DNA from 2 places in the Streptomyces sp. NBC_01591 genome. Region 1 is predicted to be linked to the other one. Evidence: predicted binding sites of a transcription regulator. Region 1 holds the regulator's gene; the other holds the start of a gene.

What was found. The regulator HspR, encoded in region 1, represses chaperone genes until heat shock. The targets are predictions, from matches to a motif close to TTGAGNNNNNNNNNCTCAA.
Region 2: lon (endopeptidase La) is a predicted target of HspR. The motif match lies at 5,555-5,573, and genes of this name have one in related genera.

What each region holds. Positions count from the first base shown of each region.
Region 1 covers NZ_CP109327.1:4,164,718-4,173,096, forward strand. The annotation lists gene OG978_RS19270 (hypothetical protein) at 1-253, opposite strand, end outside; gene OG978_RS19275 (helix-turn-helix transcriptional regulator) at 382-1,368, shown strand; gene OG978_RS19280 (heat shock protein transcriptional repressor HspR) at 1,469-1,915, opposite strand; gene dnaJ (molecular chaperone DnaJ) at 1,917-3,101, opposite strand; gene grpE (nucleotide exchange factor GrpE) at 3,195-3,845, opposite strand; gene dnaK (molecular chaperone DnaK) at 3,842-5,695, opposite strand; gene OG978_RS19300 (sugar transferase) at 6,056-6,721, shown strand; gene OG978_RS19305 ((Fe-S)-binding protein) at 6,828-8,379, shown strand, end outside.
Region 2 covers NZ_CP109327.1:5,960,480-5,968,858, forward strand. The annotation lists gene OG978_RS27670 (hypothetical protein) at 1-32, opposite strand, end outside; gene OG978_RS27675 (hypothetical protein) at 29-1,333, opposite strand; gene OG978_RS27680 (ABC transporter ATP-binding protein) at 1,330-2,133, opposite strand; gene OG978_RS27685 (zf-HC2 domain-containing protein) at 2,144-3,097, opposite strand; gene OG978_RS27690 (RNA polymerase sigma factor) at 3,094-3,699, opposite strand; gene OG978_RS27695 (rhomboid-like protein) at 3,836-4,648, shown strand; gene OG978_RS27700 (nucleotidyltransferase) at 4,575-5,411, opposite strand; gene lon (endopeptidase La) at 5,596-8,016, shown strand; gene OG978_RS27710 (polysaccharide deacetylase family protein) at 8,089-8,379, opposite strand, start outside.

The sequences.
Region 1 (8,379 bases):
ACTTGGCAGGTGCGACCGGCCACCCGATGTCACCGTTGGCCGCGGCCTGGACGACCCACCCGATGTCGGACGACTTGGCAGGTGCGACCGGCCACCCGATGTCACCGTTGGCTGCGGCCTGGACGGCCCACCCGATGTCACCACTGGCGACACCGTCCTCGCTCCAGCCAATGTCGCTGCCGCCCAGCAGCCCGATGCCCAGGGCCGCGACGAACGAGACGGCAAGCGCCGAGCGATGCATTCGCTTATACATAGTCGGCTTCGTCCTCACTTGTGGATTCTTCTCCCCCGCACCTAAGACGATGTCTCACCTGGGCACGCGAGCACCACTGCGTAGATGCATCATGTTCTTGCATGTTCAGGAACCTGGGGGGTGACGATATGACCACAAGCAACACAAAGCCGACACATTCTCATGGGATCACCGAACTGTGCGATGCGGGAGGACGTCTTTACGCCAGTGCTTTGCGTCTGGGACGCATCGCCCGCGCCGAAGTGGAACCGGCGCCCTGTCTGATGGAGTTCGCGCTACTGCATCCCGATCCGGACGACCCGGCCTGGCTCCGGCCCGTTCCGCCGTCCACCGCTCTTGCGCAACAGCTGCATCCCATCGAGCGCGAGATCCTGGAACGGCGCCGGCACTCGGTCGAACTGACTGAATCGTTCGAGCCATTCATGGACATCAGCACTCTGGGGCCGCCCAGCACCCACGCCATCACCGTGCTGGAGGGCGGGAACCGGATCAACGCGGCCCTCGATCTCGCCACCGCAGAGTGCCGCACCGAAGTGCTCACCGTCCAGCCCGGCGGCGGCCGAACCGAGCATCGTCTCAGCAAGTCGCTGGAACGCGGCCTGTCCGTGATCCACCGCGGCGTCAGCATGCGCACCCTCTACCAGCACACCGCGCGCCACAGCCCCAGCACACTCGCGTACGCGGAACGCATGACCGACGACAACGTGGAAATACGCACGCTGGAAGAGCTCATCGGTCGCCTGATCGTGTTCGACCGCACCGTCGCCTTCATCCCGGCCAGCGACGACGACCAAGTCGCCCTGGAACTCCGCCACCCCGGGCTCGTGCAGTACCTGGCCAACGTGTTCGAGCAGCTCTGGACCAGAGCTGCTCCACTGCGGGAGGAGGTCAAGTACGAACCGACCTCCCTGGGCATCAGCGGGGTGCAGCGCTCCATCGCCCAGCTCCTCGTGGAAGGCCATGTGGACGACTCCATCGCCCGCCGTCTCGGCATGAACGTCCGCACCTGCCGGGCCCACGTCGCCAAACTCGCCGCCGCACTCGGCAGCAACAGCCGGGCCCAGCTCGGCTACTTGATAGCGCGGTCGGGGATCCTGGAAGAGGAACAGAACTGAGGGCCCCACCCCGCAAGCAGCTTCTCCCCTTCGCGACGGCGTACGGCAAAGGGCCGGGGAGCCGACCCGAAAGTCGACTCCCCGGCCCTGTACAGCCCGGTCAGTCCTTCGGCCTCTTCGGCCGCCAGACCACCAACGCGCTGGTCTGCTGCACGTCCTGATACGGCACCAGATCGCGCCGGTACGAGGCGTGGACCTGGGCCTCGCGCTGCTGCATCGCCTGTGCCGCGCCGTCCACGGCCGCCGAGAGCTCGGCGACGCGCTGCTGGAGCGCGGCGACCTGGTTCTCCAGCTCGATGATGCGCTTGATGCCGGCGAGGTTGATGCCCTCGTCCTGCGACAGCTGCTGCACGGTGCGCAGCAGCTCGATGTCGCGGGCCGAGTAGCGCCTGCCGCGCCCGGCCGTGCGGTCGGGCGAGACGAGGCCGAGACGGTCGTACTGGCGTAGTGTCTGCGGATGCAGGCCTGAGAGCTGGGCCGCGATCGAGATCACGTACACCGGTGATTCATCGGTCAGTTCGTACGGATTGCGTCGTCGGCCGTCCACCTCAAGCTCCCTTCGCCGCCTGGAACAGTTCCGCCCGCGGGTCACGGCCCGCGGTCGCCTTCCGGTAGGCCTCCAGCGCGTCCCTGGCCTCGTCGCCGAGGTCCCTGGGCACCGCCACCTCGACGGTGACCAGCAGGTCGCCCCGGGTGCCGTCCTTGCGTACGGCGCCCTTGCCGCGGGCGCGCATCGTACGCCCGTTGGGGGTGCCGGCGGGCAGCTTCAGGGTGACCGGCGGGCCGCCGAGCGTGGGCACCTTCACCTCGCCGCCGAGCGCCGCCTCCGTGAAGTCGACGGGCACGGTGACCGTGAGGTTGTCGCCCTTGCGGCCGAAGACCGGGTGGGCGTCCACGTGGACCACGACGTACAGATCGCCGGCCGGTCCACCGCGCTCGCCCGGACCGCCCTTGCCGCGCAGCCGGATCCGCTGGCCGTCCGAGACGCCCGCCGGGATCCTGACCTGCATGGTCTTGGAGGACTTGGCCCGTCCGCTGCCCTTGCAGACATCGCACGGGTCCTGGGCGATGAGGCCCCGGCCCTTGCACTCCACACAGGGGTCGGTGAGCGAGAAGCCGCCGCCGGTGCCGCGCGACACCTGGCCGGTGCCGAGACAGGTCGGGCAGACCCTGGGGGTGCCGTTCTTGTCACCGGTGCCGGAACACGCCTTGCAGGGCGCCTGGCTGGACATCCGCAGCGGGACCGTGGCCCCCTCGACCGCCTCGGTGAAGCTGAGCGTCACCTCGGACTCGATGTCCTGGCCGCGGCGCGGCTGCACCCGCGTCCCCGTACCGCCCCGGTTGAACAGGCCGCCGAAGACATCGCCCAGACCGCCGCCGCCGAAACCGCCGGCTCCGCCGCCCTGGCCACCGCCCTGGGTGCCCCCGAAGAGGTCCCCGAGGTCGAAGTTGAAGTTGCCTCCCGCGCCTCCGGGGCCGGCCCTGAAGCCGCCGTTGCCGAAGAGGGCGCGTGCCTCGTCGTACTCCTTGCGCTTCTTGCTGTCACCGAGGATGTCGTTCGCCTCGGAGATCTCCTTGAAGCGCTCCTCCGCCTTGTCGTCACCCTTGTTGGCGTCCGGGTGGAACTCACGGGCGAGCTTCCGGTACGCCTTCTTGATCTCGGCGTCGGTGGCGTCCTTGGGGACGCCGAGGACCTTGTAGTAGTCCTTCTCGACGAAGTCCTTCGTGCTCATCGACGTCCCTCCTTCCGGACGATCGGCCATGCGACCGGCCCGTGGGCCGGTCGCATGGCCGGGCGGTGGGCAGCGAGGTGGTCAGACGGGATGTCAGACCTCCTCGGTGCCACCGCTCTCCTCGTCGGTTGCCTTCTCTTCCTTGGCTGCGGCCGGTGTCGCACCCGGCTGGGGTTCGGCCACCGCCACCCGCGCGGGGCGGATGGTGCGCTCGCCGATCCGATACCCCGGCTGCAGGATCGCCACGCAGGTCGTCTCGGTGACATCCGGCGCGTACGAGTGCATCAGCGCTTCGTGGATCGTCGGGTCGAAGGGCTCGCCCTCCTTGCCGAACTGCTGCAGGCCCAGCTTGGCGACGACCGTCTCAAGTGATTCGGCCACCGACTTGAACCCGCCCACGAGCTCGCCGTGATCCCGGGCGCGGCCGACGTCGTCGAGCACGGGCAGGAGCTCGGACAGGAGACCCGCTACGGCGATCTCCTTGACCGTGGCCCGGTCCCGCTCGACGCGGCGGCGGTAGTTCTGGTACTCGGCCTGAAGCCGCTGGAGGTCGCCCGTGCGCTCGTTGAGCGCGGTGCGGACCTGGTCCAGCTGGGCCGTCAGACCGACTGTCTGTACTGCGTCCCCGGCCGGGGCCGCCCCCTCCTCCGAAGAGGAAGAGGCGTCCTTCGGCTCAGCTCCGTCAGGGGTGGCGCCGGAGGGGACGTCAGGCTTCTCCTCGAAGCCCGGAGTCTCCTCGGTCACACCGCACCGCCCTTGGCGTCCTTCTCGTCGTCCACGATCTCGGCGTCGACGACATCGTCGTCGGCCTTGGCCTGCTGGGCGCCCGGCTGCGGGTCACCCTGCGGGCCGCCGTCGGCCTGGGCGTTGGCGTACATCGCCTGACCGAGCTTCTGCGAGACGGCCGCGACCTTCTCGGTGGCGGTACGGATCTCGGCGGTGTCCTCGCCCTTGAGCTTCTCCTTCAGCTCGGTGAGCGCGGTCTCCACCTCCGTCTTCACGTCGCCGGGGACCTTGTCCTCGTTGTCCTTGAGGAACTTCTCCGTCTGGTAGACGAGCTGCTCACCCTGGTTACGGGACTCGGCGGCCTCGCGGCGGCGGTGGTCCTCCTCCGCGTACTGCTCGGCCTCTTCGCGCATCCGGTTGACCTCGTCCTTCGGCAGCGAGGAGCCACCGGTGACGGTCATCTTCTGCTCCTTGCCGGTGCCGAGGTCCTTGGCGGCGACGTGCATGATGCCGTTCGCGTCGATGTCGAACGCGACCTCGATCTGCGGGACGCCACGCGGGGCCGGCGGCAGGCCGGTCAGCTCGAACATTCCGAGCTTCTTGTTGTACGCCGCGATCTCGCGCTCGCCCTGGTAGACCTGGATCTGCACGGACGGCTGGTTGTCCTCGGCCGTCGTGAAGATCTCGGAGCGCTTGGTCGGGATCGTGGTGTTGCGCTCGATGAGCTTCGTCATGATGCCGCCCTTGGTCTCGATACCGAGGGACAGCGGGGTGACGTCGAGCAGCAGGACGTCCTTGACCTCGCCCTTGAGGACACCGGCCTGGAGCGAGGCGCCGATGGCGACGACCTCGTCCGGGTTCACACCCTTGTTGGCCTCCTGGCCACCGGTCAGCTCCTTGACGAGCTCGGCGACGGCCGGCATACGGGTGGAGCCACCGACGAGAACGACGTGGTCGATCTCGGAGAGCTGGATGCCCGCGTCCTTGATGACGTTGTGGAACGGGTTCTTGCAGCGGTCCAGGAGGTCGGCCGTGAGCTGCTGGAACTGCGAGCGCGTGAGCTTCTCGTCCAGGTGCAGCGGGCCCTCGGCGGACGCCGTGATGTAGGGCAGGTTGATCGTGGTCTCGGTCGAGGACGAGAGCTCGATCTTCGCCTTCTCCGCGGCCTCGCGCAGACGCTGGAGAGCCATCTTGTCCTTGGACAGGTCCACGCCGTGCCCGTTGGCGAACTGCTTCACCAGGTAGTCGACGACGCGCTGGTCCCAGTCGTCACCACCGAGGTGGTTGTCACCGTTGGTGGCCTTCACCTCGACGACGCCGTCACCGATCTCCAGGAGCGACACGTCGAAGGTGCCACCGCCGAGGTCGAAGACGAGGATCGTCTGGTCGTCCTTGTCGAGCCCGTACGCCAGCGCGGCGGCGGTCGGCTCGTTGACGATACGCAGGACGTTCAGGCCCGCGATCTCGCCGGCCTCCTTCGTCGCCTGACGCTCGGAGTCGTTGAAGTACGCGGGGACGGTGATGACCGCGTCGGTCACCTTCTCGCCCAGGTACGACTCGGCGTCCCGCTTCAGCTTCTGCAGGATGAAGGCGCTCATCTGCTGCGGGTTGAAGCTCTTGCCGTCCAGGTCGATCTTCCAGTCAGTGCCCATGTGGCGCTTGACGGAGCGGATGGTCCTGTCGACGTTGGTCACTGCCTGGCGCTTGGCGACCTCGCCGACCAGCACCTCGCCGTTCTTCGCGAAGGCGACGACGGACGGCGTGGTCCTGGCGCCCTCTGCGTTGGTGATGACGGTGGGCTCGCCGCCTTCGAGAACGCTGACGACGGAGTTAGTCGTGCCCAGGTCGATGCCGACCGCACGTGCCATTTCAATTCCTCCAGCTTGACTACTTGAGTGGATCTGACTCAAGGATGCACGACACCCGCCCCACTGTCAACAGACCTGAGTCGAGGAGACTCAACTATCGTGCACGCCCCCCGCGCCAGCCGGATTCCCGCGCATGAGGCGCGTACGAGAAGGCATGCGCGAGGCGCGTACGGCCCGTTCGCGCGCGACACTCCCCGCCCCCTGGCGACGCAGCCCCTCCCCATCATCACCTCGTGGGATCGTTCTGTCACAAAATGCCGTGAGCCACGCAAAACCGGCACTCGATCCGCCGTGAACCCCGGGCAGGTGCGAACGATGCAGACACAGCAGAGGCAGCAGGCGGTACGCGCACGGGTGCGAATGCGGGCGCGTGTACGTACGTGGCAACAGGAGCGGCACCGGGAGCGACCGTCGGCCAAGCGCGTACTGGACCTGACCCTCGGCTCGGCCCTCCTGGCCCTGACCTCCCCCCTGCTCGCCGCGGGCGCCCTCGCCCTGGCGGCGCGGCGGCCCCCCGGCGGCGTACTGGCCCACTCGCCCCGGGTCGGCCTGGACGGCCACGTCTTCGTCATGTGCTCGCTGCGCACCCGGCGGCTCCGGCTCGACCTGCTCTCCAGGCTGCCGCACGTCGTACGGGGAGACCTCTCCCTGGTCGGCCCGGAACCCCTGGCACCGGACGACGGGGGCGATCCCCGCATCCAGGGCGGAACCTGCACCCCCGGCTCCGGCACCTCCCCCGCCGCGAGACACTGGCGGCAAGAACTGAAACCGGGCCTCACCGGCCTGGCACAGGTGCGCTCCCGCTCCGGAATGCCATGGGACGAGCCGGCCCTGCTGGACCAGCACTACGCCGAGCACCACGGGGTGGGGCTTGACCTGGCCATCCTGGCGAGCGCCGTACACACTCCGCTGCGCGAGGCGGCCCGAGGGCTCGTCCGGCGCGGGAAGGCACGCCTGAGCGACACAGATCACCGCCTGTCCGGCTACAGCGCGGCAGAAGAACTCGGTAGTGTCAGCACAGACTGATTAAGTTACTGCTTAGTAATCCCGGATAATCGCCAGTACCCGCTCATTGACGCTGGATTCCACCCTGACGCTGGATTCCACCCTCGCAGGCCCGAGGAGCCCCCAAATGCAACTCGCCGCGATCATCGTGTCGCTGGTTCTGATCGTGGTCGGCGTGGCCCTGTTCCTCCGCGCCCTCCTGCAGATCTACAACTTCATGCGGCTCGGCCAGAACGTGCCCGCGGGCACCCGCACGGACGAGCCCGCACAGCGCACCGTCACCGTGGCCAGGGAGTTCCTCGGCCACACCCGGATGAACCGCTGGGGCATCGTCGGTGTCGCGCACTGGTTCGTGGCGGTGGGCTTCTTCTCGCTGCTGCTGACCATCGTCAACGCGATCGGCCAGCTCTTCAAGGCCGACTGGATCCTGCCGATCATCGGCGACTGGGCGCCGTACAACGTCTTCGTCGAGTTCATCGGCACGATGACCGTGCTCGGCATCCTGACCCTGATCGTGATCCGCCAGCTGGCCCATCCGCGCAAGCCGGGCCGCAAGTCCCGCTTCGCCGGGTCCAACTTCGGCCAGGCGTACTTCGTCGAGGCCGTCATCCTCATCGTCGGCGTCTGCATCTTCATGCTGCACGCCCTCGAAGGCGCCCAGCACCACGTCGACGGCTACGAGTCCTCCTTCTTCATCTCGTACCCGGTCGTCAACTGGCTGGAGGGCATGGACGTCTCCACCCTCCAGAACCTCACCTACTTCTTCGCCGGCCTGAAGATCGCGACCTCCTTCATCTGGATGATCACGGTCGCCCTGAAGCAGGACATGGGTGTCGCCTGGCACCGCTTCCTGGCCTTCCCGAACATCTGGTTCAAGCGCAACGCCAAGGGTGAGACCTCGCTCGGCGAGCTGCTGCCGATGACCTCCGGCGGCAAGGAGATCGACTTCGAGGACCCGGGCGAGGACGACGTCTACGGCGTCTCGCAGATCGAGCACTTCTCCTGGAAGGGCCTGCTCGACTTCTCCACCTGCACCGAGTGCGGCCGCTGCCAGTCGCAGTGCCCCGCCTGGAACACCGGCAAGCCGCTCTCCCCCAAGCTCCTGATCATGTCCCTGCGCGACCACGCGCACGCCAAGGCCCCGTACCTGCTGGCCGGCGGCGGCAAGGACATGGAGGGCAACGAGAAGGCGTCCGCGGAACAGCTGAAGGACGTCCCGGCCGCGGCTCTCGCGGAGGCCGAGCGCCCGCTGATCGGCACGGCCGAGGAGAACGGCGTCATCGACCCGGACGTGCTGTGGTCCTGCACCACCTGCGGTGCGTGCGTGGAGCAGTGCCCGGTCGACATCGAGCACATCGACCACATCGTCGACATGCGCCGCTACCAGGTGATGATCGAGTCCGCGTTCCCGTCCGAGGCGGGCACGATGCTCAAGAACCTGGAGAAGAAGGGCAACCCCTGGGGCCTGGCGAAGAAGCAGCGCGTCGAGTGGACCAAGGAGGTCGACTTCGAGGTCCCGATCGTCGGCAAGGACGTCGAGGACCTGTCCGAGATCGACTACCTGTACTGGGTCGGCTGCGCGGGCGCCCTGGAGGACCGGGCGAAGAAGACCACCAAGGCCTTCGCGGAGCTCCTGCACATCGCGGGCGTCAAGTTCGCGATCATGGGCGGCGACGAGA
Region 2 (8,379 bases), 1.8 Mb from region 1:
GGGAGGGCGGCGTGGGCCGGCTGAGCGCTCACAGGGCCGGCACCTCCGCGGGAGCGCAGCTCTTCAGGGTGGCCAGGTAGCGGCCGAGCCAGGCCTTGCGGCCGGCGTCGGGCATGGCCTCGAGACGGGTGACGAGGGGGCGCGCTTCCGGGTCCCAGGTGGCGTCATTGCCGGCCAGCCAGCTGCGTACGGCGTCGTCCGTGAGACCCACCCGTTTCGCCCCTTCGCGCTTGTCCCAGTGCGAAACGGCCGAGCAGTCGCGCGATGTCAGGCTCAGGGCGGTTTCCGAGGCGTACGCCTGAGGATCGGTCAGCTCGTTCCGCGTGGTGCCCCAGCCGCGCATGGCGTGGGCGAGGGCTGCTTCGCCGTCCTTCGGATCCGACTCCGTGCTCACGTATCTGACCGGCGCCCCCGGAACCCCCGCCAGCCGCGAGAACATTCCCGCCAGGGCCTCGGACACACTGGGCAGCACCGGGGCGTCGGACGCCTGCACACAGAGCTGCGGCGTGCCGGGCGCCGGCGCCGAGCAGACCCTGCGCGTCGTGGCCGGGTCGTCCCGGAACAGGTTCTCGCCCGTCGGCACGATCACCGCCCCGGCCGCGACCGCCAGCGCGAGCGGCACGACGGCCAGCAGACGCCGCCGGGCCGCGTGCGCGAGCAGCACGGTGGCGGCGATGCCGCCCGTCCAGGCCAGCAGGACCGGCGCGAACCACCACACCGGGACGGACCCTTCGAGCATGTACTGCTCGGCGGGGCTCAGGAACCGGGCATCCGATTCCATATAGCTCGGGACCCCCAGGAGCACGTAGAAAGCGGCCGCGAGCACCGGAGCGATCAGCCGCCACCGCACCAGCCGCCCGACCACGAAGCCGACGAAGCCGATGGACAGCAGGAGACCGAGATCCGTCGCGACGATCGAGAGCGACGGACCGCCGGCCCCGGTGTACGGAGCCGTCGCCGCGAACACCACGCCCAGCGCGAGCAGATACCCGGCCGCCGCCCACAGCACGATCGGCGTCGCGGCCGTCGTCACCTGAGCGAGCCGGCTGCGCGGGACCGAGAGCAGCAGCTCGGCGGTGCGCCGGCGGTGCTCCCGGCCGCCCTGCCAGCAGGCGGCCGCGGCGACGAGCGGGCCGCCGAGCAGTGCCGTCGCCGCGTGCAGTTGGGACTGAGTCTCGCCCCAGCTCCCCTGCCACTCGGACGCCTTGCTCCACAGCGGAACGAGGAGGGTGAGGGCGACGGCGAGACCCGTCCACGGGGCGATCCCGCGCCGGAGTTCGGTCCGCAGGACGGTGCGGGCCGGATTCTTCACGGACGAGGCGGAGGCTGTCATCGGTTCGCCACCGCCGCCCGGTGCGCCCGCAGCGCGGAGGTGTAGCCGCGCTCGATCGGGTTGCCGTCCGGTCGCTCCGCTCCGCCGTCCGCGGTGCCGCCGAGCTCCGTCAGCTCCCGCGTCGTACCCCGGTACGCGATCCGGCCCGCTTCGATCAGCGTGACATCGGTGCAGGCCGCGGCGACGTCCTCGACCAGGTGGGTCGAGACGATCACGGTGGTGGTGCGGCCCAGCTCCCGTATCAGCGCCCGGAATTCGACCCGCTGCTCCGGGTCGAGACCGGCGGTCGGCTCGTCGAGCAGCAGCAGGTCCGGATCGTTGACGATCGCCTGGGCGATGCCGACGCGCCGCACCATGCCGCCCGACAGGGTCTTCACCCGGGCGTCGATCCGGTCCGCCAGACCCACCCGGTCGACCGCGCGTTCCACGGCCGCCGGGACCGCCGACGCGTCCATCTCCTTGAGCCAGGCCACGTAGGAGACGAACTCGCGGACCGTGAATCCCGGGTAGTGGCCGAACTCCTGCGGCAGATAACCGAGCCTGCGCCGGACCGCCGCCCGGCTGCGGTGGTCCGACCCGGCGCCGACCTCGCTGCCGAGCAGCTCCACCCGGCCGCCGGAGGGCGCGGCGACGGTGGCGAGCACCCGGATCAGCGAGGTCTTGCCCGCCCCGTTCGGTCCGAGCAGCCCGTGCACACCGGGCGCGAAGTCGAGATCGACGGCGTCCAGCGCGGTCGTCCTGCGGTGCCGGACGGTCAGTGCCCTGACCTCGACCGTGTTCACGGCCTCGGTGCCGTTCATGCGTTCACGCTCACAACGTCTCCAGATGGTCGAAGGATCTACGGCGTACGGCGAGCAGCGCGGCGCACACCAGCGCGCCCGCCGCCCAGCCGGCCTGTGCGGCGGGCCCGGCGAAGTACCGTGCGGCCGCGGCCGCCGCCTCGGCGGCCCCCGGGGGCGATGCGGCGAAGGCGGGCAGGACGACGGCGGCCGCCCAGGCCGCGGCGATGGACGTGGCCCCGGTGCGGCAGCCGACGTACGAGCCGAGGGCGAGCGCCGCCAGCGTCATCGCGAGTCCGGGCAGCAGCCATGCCGCCGCGCCGGGCCACCCGGCGGACGGGGGCAGCACCGCCCCGGCGAGCGTGAGCGTCGGGATGCTCACGGCGAGCACCGCGGCGGTTCTGGTCAGCAGCAGCCGCAGCCCGCCGGACGGGGTGGCGGCGGTGATCTCATGCATCGGGTCCGCGTGCCGGCCGTACGAGAGGGCGACCCCGGCGAGCGGCAGCACCGGCGCGACGACGAGGAGCAGCGGGCGGATGGCGTCGTCGGCCCCGGCCCCGTACGCCAGCGCGAGGGCCCCGACGGCCACCAGCACCAGCGCCAGCAGCCACGGACCCCGCAGCGCGGGCCCGGCGGCCCACAGCAACCGCCCGGTGCGGGTGGCGGCCCCGGGGGAGCGGCCGCGGGCGGCCCGGGTGGCGACCCCCGGGAAGCGGCGCCGGACGCCGCGGGCGGGCGCCCTCGCCGGTGCCCCCTCCGCCGCCACCGCGGCCAGCACCCCCGCGCGCACCCCGTCCAGCACCGCCCCGGCCTCCGGCCGTGCCCGTACCGCCGCGGAGATCCGTGCCGCACATCCCCCGCACGCCTCCACGTGCTTCTCCACGGACCACGCGTCCGTCTCCGTCACCGAACCGGCGGCGTACCGCCCGGCCAGCTCCTCGCTCACGTGCCAGTGGGGCATGCCGTCACCTCCCGTCCTGGTCATGCCGTTCCTCCCAGCGGTCCGGACTGCGGAGCCGACAGTTCCAGTGCGGCGCGCAGCTCGCGTCTGGCCCGCATCGCCCTGGTCTTGACCGTGCCTTCGGGTATGCCGAGGAGCCGGGCCGTCTCGCGGGTCGTCAGTCCGTCGATGACCGTGGCGCGCAGGACCTCCCGCAGCTCGGGCGAGATCCGGTCGAGCGCGGCGCCCACATCCCCGTACTCCAGCCCGGCGAGCACCCGCTCCTCGGCGGACGGCGCGGTGGCGGCCCACTCGTTGCTTCCGGTCCGCTCGGCCCGGGCGGCGAGATCGGTACGGGCATGGACCCGCTGGGCGTCCACCAGCCGACGCGAGGCGATCACCCAGAGCCAGCCGCCGACCCTGGCCCCGCGGTGCGAACCGGCGGAGCGCCAGACCGTCACGAAGGTGTCCTGCAGGACCTCCCATACGGTCTCGGCATCCGCGCACCGCCTGCTCAGCCGGGCCAGCAGCCAGCCGGCGTGCCGGTCGTAGAGCGTCGCCAGGGCCTCCGTATCCCCCTGCGCGACGGCACGCAGCAGGGCGTCGTCGTCGTTCGGGTCCTCCCCCGAGGGGCGCAACAGCTTCACACCTCTCTATCGGGCGACGGACCCGGACCGGTTCACGGGCGGCGTGTGTGGCTCACGCCATAGACGGAGCAGGGGAAGATCACAGAGGGTGGGACGTTGCTTCGGGGGGCTCGTCACGGGAGAGGGGCCTCACGCGGTGCATCAGCGTACGGACAGGGCGGTCCACGAAGAACCCTTCGCGGCTCCGCTGCTCGACGCCATCCCGCGCCAGAGCCGCACGGGCCGTGCCGCGGCCCAGCCCCCGGTCCGTGGGGCCCGCCGATGGCTGCGGCTGCTGCCGGCACCCACTGGTACCCCGTTCACTTTTGGGTACCTGCTGGTGCTGGTCGCCACGTCCCTGTTCATGGAGTACGCCGATCCCGACACCGTCGCCGCCGTGCTGCGCGAGTCGAGCACGGACGTCGCGCACCTCGGCGAGACCCCGTTCCTCGTCCTGGCCGCCAGCGCCCTGTGGGTCGTCGGCGGGCTCACCTCCCCGCACGTCTTTTTCTTCGCTCTCGTACTGACCGCACTGGAGCGCCGCATCGGGGGCCTGCGGGCCGCCGCGGTGTTCGTGCTCGGTCATGTCGTGGCGACGCTCGCCACGGAGATCCCGGTCGGGCTCTCCGTGGTCGCCGGGCATCTGCCGGAGTCGTCGCTGCACCGCCTCGACTACGGCATCAGCTTCGGGCTGATGGCGAGCGTGGGCGCGCTCACCGGGCTGTTCACCCCGCTGCTGCGGGTGCTGGTGCTCGGCGGGATGGGCGTGATGCTGGTGCTCGATCTGGTCCGTCTGAGCAACCCGCTGACCGACTGGGGCCATCCACTGGCGCTGCTGTTCGGCGTGGCCTGCCGGCCGCTGCTGCGCCGGGCCGGTGCGGTCGGGGAACCGGTGGTCAGGGGCGTGGCGCCTTCTCGCCGTGCACCGCGAGGTACTCGGCCGCCAGCCAAGGTGCCAGGTCCTCGATGAGCGTCGCGAGGACGGCCGGGTCGGCGGAGGGATTGCGGCCGGTGTGCGCGGCCAGCCTCATCTGCTCGATCCGCTCCGGGTGGTCCGGGTAGTAACGGGCGAACACCTCGGCGGACTCGGCCAGGTCGCTGGTCCAGCCGCGCCACTGCGGCATGACCAGGGTGAAGCCGGACCGGACGATCCGGCGGGCGGCGCCGCGGCTGAGGCTGCGGCGTTCGGCGTCGGTGGCCGCCTCGGCGGCCCTGCGCCGCCAGCGGGGCAGCGAGAGAACCAGGTCCCCGTTGGTCTCGCGGGCGAGCAGCGGGGTCGGGCGGTAGTGCGGCAGCTGCTCGGCCAGGTCGTCGCCCAGCAGCGGGGTGCAGAGACAGGCGAGGAAGAAGCCGAGGTCGTGGCGTTCGAGCTCGCTGGTGAGGGTGGCGGCAGCGGACAGCAGGATGCCGACGCCGTCGATCTGGCCGAACGAGGCGTTCAGGTCGGCCTCCATGGCACGGACCGCCGCTTCGTCGGCGGCCGTGGGCGCGCTGTGCAGCGCCAGCAGCAGATCCAGATCGGAGACACCGGGAAGGGCCGTGCCGCGCGGAATGCTGCCGTAGATGTACGCGCTGTGCAGCCGTGTGCCGTCGAACGCCTCGGTGATCCGGGACCGGGCCGCCGCCACCACGGGGGCGAACGGAGCGGGCACGCGGCTCAGCGAGCCCTCCCGCCGGATCGTCCCGTCGTGGTTCAGCCCTCGGCTGCCGCTGTCGCCGCTGTCGTCGTTCATGCGGGCACTGTGCCCGCATTTCCGTGACGGGCCGAATGATTTATCCGGCCCGTCACGGCCGCGACCGGCCCGGACCGCGAGCGCGACCGGGTGATCGCTCACAGCGAACATGCCCCGGGGAACAACGGGGCGGCTCAGAAGCATTGAGTCTGCATAGCTCAACTTGACTGCCGAAGGGGAGATCATGGCTATCGATTCCAATGCGGTCACTCCGCTCGCCCTGCCCGTGCTGCCGCTCGACGACGAGGTCGTGCTGCCCGGGATGGTGGTGCCTCTGGACCTGTCCGACACCGATGTACGTGCCGCCGTGGAGGCCGCACAGGCCGCGGCCCGTGACGGCGGCGGCAAGCCCGAAGTGCTTCTGGTGCCGCGGATCGACGGTATGTACACCGGCACCGGTGTCATCGGCACCGTCGAGCAGGTCGGACGGCTTTCGGACGGGGATCCGGGCGCGCTCATCCGCGGCCGGGGCCGGGTGCGGATCGGGGCCGGGACCAGCGGGCCGGGTGGAGCGCTCTGGGTGGAGGGGACCCGGGTCGACACGATCGTCCCCGACCCTCTTCCCGGAGCCGCCGCCGAGCTGGTCAAGGAGTACAAGGCACTCGCCACCAGCTGGCTGAAGAAGCGCGGCGCCTGGCAGGTCGTGGACCGGGTCCAGCAGATCGAGGACATCTCCGCGCTCGCCGACAATTCCGGTTACTCGCCCTTCCTCACCACCGCCCAGAAGGTGCAGCTCCTGGAGACCGCCGACCCGGTCGCCCGGCTGAAGCTCGCCATCCAGTGGCTCGGCGAACACCTCGCCGAGCAGGACGTCGCCGAGTCCATCGCCAAGGACGTCCAGGAGGGCGTCGACAAGCAGCAGCGCGAATTCCTGCTGCGGCGCCAGCTCGACGCCGTGCGCAAGGAGCTCTCCGAGCTCAACGGCGACCCGGAGGACGAGTCCGACGACTACCGGGCGCGCGTCGAGGCCGCCGAGCTTCCCGAGCACGTCCGCGAGGCCGCGCTCAAGGAGGTCGACAAGCTGGAGCGCTCCTCCGACCAGAGCCCCGAGGGCTCCTGGATCAGGACCTGGCTCGACACCGTTCTCGAACTGCCGTGGACCGAGCGGACCGAGGACGCCTACGACATCCGGGGCGCCCAGCGGATCCTGGACGCCGAGCACGCGGGCCTGCAGGACGTGAAGGAGCGCATCACCGAGTACCTGGCCGTCCGCAAGCGGCGTTCCGACCGCGGCCTGGGGATCGTCGGCGGGCGGCGCGGCGGTGCCGTGCTGGCGCTGGTGGGGCCTCCGGGCGTGGGCAAGACCTCCCTCGGTGAATCCGTCGCGCACGCCATGGGCCGCAAGTTCGTCCGCGTCGCGCTCGGCGGTGTGCGCGACGAGGCGGAGATCCGGGGCCACCGGCGTACATACGTCGGCGCCCTGCCGGGCCGTATCGTCCGGGCCATCAAGGAGGCCGGTTCGATGAACCCGGTCGTCCTGCTCGACGAGATCGACAAGGTCGGCTCCGACTTCCGGGGCGACCCGGCGGCCGCCCTCCTCGAAGTCCTCGACCCGGCGCAGAACCACACCTTCCGCGACCACTACCTGGAGGTCGAGCTCGACCTCAGCGACGTTGTCTTCCTGGCGACGGCCAACGTGCTCGAAGCCATCCCGGAGGCCCTGCTCGACCGCATGGAGCTGGTCAGGCTCGACGGCTACACCGAGGACGAGAAGGTCGTCATCGCCCGGGACCACCTGCTCCCGCGTCAGCTGGAGCGGGCCGGCCTGGAGAAGGACGAGGTGACGCTCGACGAGTCCGCGCTGCGCAAGCTGGCCGGCGAGTACACCCGTGAAGCGGGCGTGCGGAACCTGGAACGGGCCGTCGCCCGGCTGCTCCGCAAGGTCGCCGCCCAGCACGAACTGGGCGACCGGGAGCTCCCGTTCACGGTCGGCGACGAGGACCTGCGCGCTCTGATCGGACGGCCGCACCACGTCCCCGAGTCCGCCCAGGACCCGGCCGAGCGCCGCACCTCGGTGCCCGGTGTGGCCACCGGACTCGCGGTGACCGGCGCGGGCGGCGACGTGCTGTTCGTGGAGGCGTCGCTGGCCGACCCGGAGACCGGGGCGTCCGGACTGACCCTCACCGGCCAGCTCGGCGACGTCATGAAGGAGTCCGCGCAGATCGCGCTGAGCTTCCTGCAGTCGCACGGCGCGGAGCTGGAGCTGCCGGTCGCGGACCTGAAGGACCGCGGCGTGCACATCCACTTCCCGGCGGGCGCGGTCCCGAAGGACGGCCCGAGCGCCGGAATCACCATGACGACGGCACTGGCCTCGCTGCTCTCCGGACGGCTGGTCCGTACGGACGTGGCGATGACCGGTGAGGTCTCGCTGACCGGACGGGTGCTGCCGATCGGCGGACTGAAGCAGAAACTGCTGGCCGCGCACCGCGCCGGAATCACCACCGTGGTGATCCCGAAGCGGAACGAGGCCGACCTGGACGACGTCCCCGCCGAGGTCCTGGACACGCTGGAGGTCCACCCGGTGACCGATGTCCGCCAGGTCCTGGAGATCGCCCTGGCCCCGGCCGGGGCCAGGACCGGGGAGAGGATCCCGGCCGCGGCGTGACGGGCGTGGCACCACGTACGCGGGACCCCCGGCGCATCGGCGCCGGGGGTCCTCGGGTTTCCCGCCCTTGGCTCAGGGGCGGTAGATGGTCCCCGGGACCGGCTCGGCGGGCGCCATCAGCTGCGGGACGGTGACGAAGGTGTAGCCCCGCTTCTTCAGTTCGTCGATGATGCCCGGCACCGCGGGCACCGTGCCCTTGTAGATGTCGTGGAGCAGGATGATGCCGTCCTTGTCCGCCTGCTCCAGGGTGCGCTTCTTGATCAGCGCCGAGTCGGTCGTGGAGTAGTCCTTGGCGGTGGTGCTCCACAGGATCTGGGAGAGCCCCAGGTCTTTGCTGATGTCCGAGACGGTGTCGTCGGTGCG